Linked DNA regions of Phreatobacter oligotrophus. The protein of the gene in region 1 interacts with the protein of each later gene in a pairwise test. Links are inferred from orthologs where the notes say so. Each region holds a gene or a part of one and is shown in the gene's direction. Other genes may lie near its edges. The genes, in order: sufA and C8P69_RS02580.

Region 1 (2,990 bases):
CCTCGGCACCGTCGTGCCGATCAAGGAATGCATCCGCCTGGCCCATGCCCGCGGCATTCCGGTGCTGGTCGACGGCTCGCAGGCCGCCGTCCACATGGACGTGGACGTCCAGGACATCGACGCGGACTTCTATGTCTTCACCGGCCACAAGGTCTACGGGCCGACCGGCATCGGCGTGCTCTATGGCAAGCGCGAGCATCTCGAGCGCATGCCGCCCTATAATGGCGGCGGCGAGATGATCTCGGTCGTCACCACCGAGGGCGTCACCTACAACGATCCGCCGCACCGTTTCGAGGCGGGCACCCCCGCCATCGTCCAGGCCATCGGCCTCGGCGCGGCGCTGGACTACATGCAGTCCATCGGGCGCCCGGCGATCCGCGCGCATGAGGACAGCCTCGTCCGCTACGCGCATGAGCGGCTCGGCGCCATCAACTCGCTCAAGATCTTCGGCCATGCGCGGGACAAGGGCGCCATCGTCTCCTTCGAGATGAAGGGAGCCCATGCCCATGACGTCGCCACGGTCGTCGACCGCTATGGGGTGGCGGTGCGCGCCGGGACCCATTGCGCCCAGCCGCTTCTCCAGCGATATGGTGTGACCTCCACCTGTCGTGCCTCCTTCGGCCTCTACAACACCACCGAAGAGGTCGACCGCCTTGCGGAAGCCCTTCTCAAGGCCCAATCTCTGTTCGGGTGAGGCGGTTCCGCCTCGCCCCCGATGCCACGGACCTTGAACCCGATGGACGAGAGCCAGCCCCTCAACACCACCGTCGGTGGCGACACTGCCGCCATCCCGCCGGAGGAACTGGACCGCCTGACCGACGACATCGTCGCGGCCATGAAGTCGGTCTATGACCCCGAGATCCCGTCCGACATCTACGAGCTCGGACTGATCTACCGCGTCGACATCGACGATTCCCGCAAGGTCGCGATCGACATGACGCTGACCTCGCCGTCCTGCCCCTCGGCTGCCGAACTGCCGGGCATGGTGGAGAATGCGGTGGCGAGCGTGCCGGGCATTTCGGAGGTGAAGGTCACTCTTACCTTCGACCCGCCCTGGGACCAGAGCCGCATGTCGGACGAGGCCCGTGTCGCCCTCAACATGTGGTGACGGGCCGCGGTGTGACGGGGCTTTAACCCGTTCGTCGCAGTCTCTATATCTGTAAGCGATGCTTTGAACGCCGGACCTTGAATCCGCGCGGTTTCGGAGATGCAGATGCCGAAGATGCAGGCCATGCGGCTCACTGAAGCCGCCGCCGACCGGGTGAGGGATCTTGTCCTCGCGTCCGGCAAGGACAGTGCGGGTCTCCGCGTCGGGGTCACCAAGGGTGGCTGTGCCGGCATGGAGTACACGATGGAATTCGTCGACGAGCCCGGAAAGTTCGACGAGATCGTCGAGGATCGCGGCGTGCGCGTCTTCATCGATGCCAAGGCGGTGCTCTATCTCCTCGGCACCGAGATGGACTACGTCACCGACAAGCTGTCCGCGCGCTTCGTCTTCAACAATCCGAACCAGACCTCGGCCTGCGGCTGCGGCGAATCCATCGCGCTGACCCCGGCGCGTCCCGAGGCGCTGGGCACGGCCTGAGATGAGCGCCTTCGACCCGGATTACCTGGTCGATCTCTTCGCTCCCTTTGCCCGCGTCACCCTGAGGCGGATGTTTTCCGGCCACGGCATCTATCGCGACGGCGTGGTCTTTGCGCTGGCCATCCGCGACGGCCTGTACCTGAAATCGGATGCCACCAGCGCGCCGCTCTTCGACGCGGCCGGCGCCAAGCCCTTCACCTACGCGACCAAGCGCGGCGAGACGACGGTCAGCAGCTACCGGCGCATGCCGGAGGCCTGTTTCGACGACGAGGATGAGCTGCGCCACTGGGCGGGCATCGCCTTCGCCGCGGCGCTGCGGAGCGAGGCCAGGCCGAAACCGGCGCGACGCCGGAAGGCGCTCACGCCACCTTGAGTTCGGCTTCCGGATCGGTCTCGCAGACGACGCGATTGCGGCCGTTGCGCTTGGCCGCATAAAGGCAGCGATCGGCGCGGTCGTAGAGGCTCGCCACCGTGTCGCCGGGCCGGAAGGTCGCGACCCCCAGCGAGATGGTGATGCGGCCGAGATTCTCGTTGGTGGAGCGCTTGATGAGCTCCTTGGTCATGACGGCCCGGCGGATATGCTCGGCGACCGTGACGGCGGCGCGCAGCGTCGTGTCGGGGAGGATGATGGCGAATTCCTCGCCGCCATAGCGGCAGGCGAGATCCTGGCCCTTGACGTTCTGCTTCACCGACAGCGCGACGAGACGCAGCACCTGGTCGCCGGTGAGGTGGCCGAACGTGTCGTTGAACTTCTTGAAATGGTCGATGTCGCTGACCAGCAGGCTCAGCGGCGTCTCGGCCTTGTTGGCGAGGGCCACTGCCTTGGCGATCGACTGGTCGTAGTACTTGCGATTGCCGAGCGAGGTGAGGGGATCGGTCAGCGATTCCGTCCGCACCGCGTCGAGGTTCTCCTGCAGCAGCTTGATCTCGCTGCGGGAGGCCTTGAGGCGCTGCTCCAGCGCCTTGTTGTTCGCCTCGATCTCGCGGGTCGAGCGGACGAGGTTCTCGATAATGGTCCTGACGCCTTCCGGCGAGCCCATGGAGGCAAGGCGCGCCGAGGCGCCGGCGAGATCGTTGCCATAGGCGTTGGCCTGGCCGGCAGCTGAGTCGATCATCGTCATGACGTGCTCGATCTCATCGAGCACGCGGCCACCGACCACGTCGATCTTCTCGCCCATCCGCGCCTGCGAGAGATAGTTCTCGAAGATTGAGTCGAGGTGGTCCTGGGAGATGCTGCCGTTCTGGGACAGGACGGCGTTCACCGCATCCGAGAGTTCGGTGTGATAGCCCGAGGCGTAGCAGTACCAGACCTCGTAGTTCCGCGGGACCGCGGCCAAACCGCGTCCCTTGATCTGCGAGAAGGCAAGATCGCCGAAGGCGTAACTGCGTTCGATGTCGTCGCGAT
Region 2 (3,253 bases), on another replicon or contig:
GCCGGTCCGGCCCGCCTTCGACGGATCCTCGTTCGCCAGGTTCAGCGCGTCCTGGATGGCAGCCAGAGCCGCCTCTGCCGGGTCCTGAGCCTTCTTAGGAGTGTTCGCCATGGTGTCGCCCGCATCCTTACTGACTGCCGACCGTCGATCCACCGGCCCGCGTCACGCCCCAAGGTGCCTCTCGGACGCAACGATACCGGTGGCAGACAACAGTCCGCCGCACTGTGTAATCTACCGGGGGGTCCTAAGGATTGAAACCGTAGGCGCGTGCAGTTTGAGATTCATCGTTAACGGATGAGTAACCATGACTGACCCATCGACCCGCGCCCCGGGACGGCGGCGCGCTCCTGCCCCAGCGGCGACGGGGCTTCGGCCGACCGATCCGCAGCGCCGCTGGCTGCTGCGCGGCGTCGACCAGCCCGGTGGAAAACTCCCGCTCTTTGACCCCGAAGGCCGCGAGGTTCCGAAGGCGACCGTCCGCGCCTGCCTCGACGCGGGCTGGGCGGCACCCTGGTTCGCCAATCCCACCAAGCCCGACTGGCTCGTCTGCCGCCTCACCGCCGAGGGCTATCGCGCCATCGGCAAGGAGCCGCCGCCCGGCGCCTGAGGCCCTCCGCGCCATTTACGAAAGGTCAACCGCGCCTCGCGAAACCGTGTCTTTCGCCGGTCGCCTTAACCGCTGTTTCGCCGCTCCGCTGCCAAGGTCGGGCCACAGGGAGAGGGGAGGACATACCTCCTCCGGGACAAAACGGCCGCAACCCAGCGGCTGCGGTCAATCAGGGGACACTATGACCATGGCGCGTATCATGTCGGACGACCACCTTGGCGGGGCAATGCCCGTCGATCTCACCCATCTGTCGCGGCAGACCTTCGGCGACCACGATCTCGAGCGCGAGGTTCTCGCCCTTTTCGAGCGTCAGTCGCGCACCATGCTGGAGCGGCTGCGCAACGCCACCAGCGCCAAGACCTGGGCCGAGGCCGCCCATACGCTGAAGGGCTCGGCCCTCGGCATCGGCGCCTTCGGTGTCGCCCAGGCCGCCGAGGCGGTCGAGTGCGACCAGGTCGACCACCTCTCCTCGCGGGCCTGGGACGACCTGGCCCGCCTCGAGCAGGCGGTGGCCGAGGCCAATGGCTTCATCGCCAACCTGCTGAAGGCCGCCTGAGCGGCTGGATCACTGTCTCTGCGGCGATCCGCCATGTGACGGGACCACTGGCGCGCCGCCGGGCCATTCGCTAAGGACTGGCGATCATCGACCGCCGCGCTGCCGTGCGGCGGTTTCGCTTTGTGCGCGCCGGCAGGCACCGGCGCAGCGTGAGGGACGGGATCCGATGCCTGAGATCACTTTCATCGACCACGGTGGCGAGAAGCGCGTGGTCAACGCCGCGACCGGCTCGACCGTCATGGAAGCCGCGATCAAGAGCGGCGTGCCCGGCATCGTCGCCGAATGCGGCGGCGCCTGCGCCTGCGCCACCTGCCACGTCTATGTCGACGAGGCCTGGACCGCCACCACCGGCACGCCCTCCCACATGGAGGAGGACATGCTGGACTTCGCCTTCGACGTGAAGCCGACCTCGCGCCTGTCCTGCCAGATCAAGGTGACGGATGCCATGAACGGCCTCGTCATCCACACGCCGCCGCGCCAGGGCTGACCGCTTGCGGGCGGCCCCGCCGCCCGCCGCATGGCGCGCATGTCCCGCCCGGGCTTGGCTGCGCCGCCGGGTCCGCTAAAGCTGCAGCATGCGGGCGGAGACTGACGCCATGACTGCGCGGAGAGCGCCATGACGTCGCCGGTCGCGCCTCCCCCGGCCGCCGAGCGGCCGCTGCCGGCCATTGCCGCGCAGTTCGTCTGCTTCACGCTGGTCTCGATCGCCGACTCGATCCTGAAGATCATCGTCGCCGAGGCGCCGAGCTGGCAGATCATGGCGATGCGCTCGGCCTCCAGCCTGCTGATCCTCACGCCGATCATCCTCGTCCAGATGGCGCGCGGCCGGGCGACCCTGCGCACCGGCCGGCTGAAGGCCCATATCCTGCGCGCGGCGCTCTCGGCCGTCTCGGTCTTCGCCTATTTCGAGGCGCTGCGCGAACTCGACCTGCCGGTCGCCACCGCCATCCTCTTCGTCACGCCCTTCTTCGTGGTGATGCTCTCGGGCCTCGTCCTGCGCGAACATGTCGGCCTCAACCGCTGGATCGCGGTCGCCATCGGCTTTGTCGGGGCCCTCGTCATCATCCGCCCCGGCCCGGAAGGCGTGTCGCTGGCGGCCCTGCTCGCCGTGCTCTCGGCTGCCACCTGGGGCGCGGCGATGGTCGCCATCCGGGCGCTGGGCAAGACCGAGGGGACGCTCTCGATCCTCTTCTATTTCAACCTCTTCATCTGCCTCATCGCGCTCGCCTTCGCCTTGCCGGGATGGCAGCCGGTGCCGGGCTGGCTCATCGCGACCATCCTCCTCAACGCCGCCATCCAGCTCGTCGCCCAGTCCTTCATGCTGATGGCCTTCCGCTTCGCCTCGGCCTCGGTCTCGGCGCCCGTGCAGTACACCCAGCTGCTCTGGTCGGTCGCCGCCGGCTGGTTCGTCTTCAACGTCTTCCCCGGACCCCAGGTCTTCGCCGGGGCCGCCATCATCGTCGCCAGCGGCCTCTATCTCATCTGGTCCGAGCGGCGTCCGCGCCGGCCCTCGTGACCCCTTGCCCTTGCCGCCGGGGAGGCGAGGGGGCACATGAGGACGGACGAGGATGCGATGCGACGGCTGATCCTGCTCAGACATGCCAAGTCGGACTGGCCGCCCGGCATGGTCGACCATGACCGGCCGCTGGCGGCGCGCGGCCGCCGGGCAGCGCCGCTGATCGGACGGTGGCTGGTCGACAATGGCTTCGTGCCCGACCGGGCCCTGGTCTCCACCGCCGAGCGCACGCGCGAAACCTGGGCGCTGGCCAGCGCCGGCCTTATCGCCATGCCCGCCGCGACGTTCGAGCCGCGCATCTACGAGGCGCCGGCCTGGCAATTGCTCAACGTCATCCGCGAGACGCCAGACGACGTGGCGACGCTGCTTCTCGTCGGCCACAACACCGGCATCGAGGATCTCGCGGCCCGCCTTATCGGCGCGGGACCGGAGGACCAGCGGCGGCGCCTCGCGCGCAAGTATCCGACCGGCGGCCTCGCGGTCATCGACTGTGCGGCGCATTCCTGGCGCGACATCGCCGCCGGCATCGGCACGCTCCACGCCTTCGTCGTCCCGCGGGACCTCGATCCAGAGG

Evidence for each region.
Region 2: the proteins of sufA (region 1) and C8P69_RS02580 interact in binary tests that used the Escherichia coli proteins (3 or more experiments, as listed by UniProt). The link is inferred for Phreatobacter oligotrophus from one-to-one orthologs.

What each region holds. Positions count from the first base shown.
Region 1 is NZ_PZZL01000004.1:369,533-372,522, reverse strand. Bases 221-2,896 are described here. They hold sufA (Fe-S cluster assembly scaffold SufA), read left to right. Parts: upstream 221-1,207; coding sequence 1,208-1,585; downstream 1,586-2,896. Other genes in these bases: C8P69_RS11555 (GGDEF domain-containing protein), read right to left, coding at 1,945-2,896; C8P69_RS11560 (TfoX/Sxy family protein), read left to right, coding at 1,587-1,958; C8P69_RS11570 (SUF system Fe-S cluster assembly protein), read left to right, coding at 737-1,108; C8P69_RS11575 (cysteine desulfurase), read left to right, coding at 221-694. Also shown: more of C8P69_RS11575, read left to right, coding at 1-220; more of C8P69_RS11555, read right to left, coding at 2,897-2,990. UniProt on the Escherichia coli protein: Is able to transfer iron-sulfur clusters to apo-ferredoxin. Multiple cycles of [2Fe2S] cluster formation and transfer are observed, suggesting that IscA acts catalytically.
Region 2 is NZ_PZZL01000001.1:527,839-531,091, forward strand. Bases 51-2,989 are described here. They hold C8P69_RS02580 (2Fe-2S iron-sulfur cluster-binding protein), read left to right. Parts: upstream 51-1,329; coding sequence 1,330-1,650; downstream 1,651-2,989. Other genes in these bases: C8P69_RS02565 (apolipoprotein A-IV repeat region-like domain-containing protein), read right to left, coding at 51-111; C8P69_RS02570 (hypothetical protein), read left to right, coding at 305-607; C8P69_RS02575 (Hpt domain-containing protein), read left to right, coding at 795-1,163; C8P69_RS02585 (DMT family transporter), read left to right, coding at 1,780-2,679; C8P69_RS02590 (SixA phosphatase family protein), read left to right, coding at 2,716-2,989. In the rest of the region: more of C8P69_RS02565, read right to left, coding at 1-50; more of C8P69_RS02590, read left to right, coding at 2,990-3,253. UniProt on the Escherichia coli protein: Ferredoxin are iron-sulfur proteins that transfer electrons in a wide variety of metabolic reactions. Although the function of this ferredoxin is unknown it is probable that it has a role as a cellular electron transfer protein.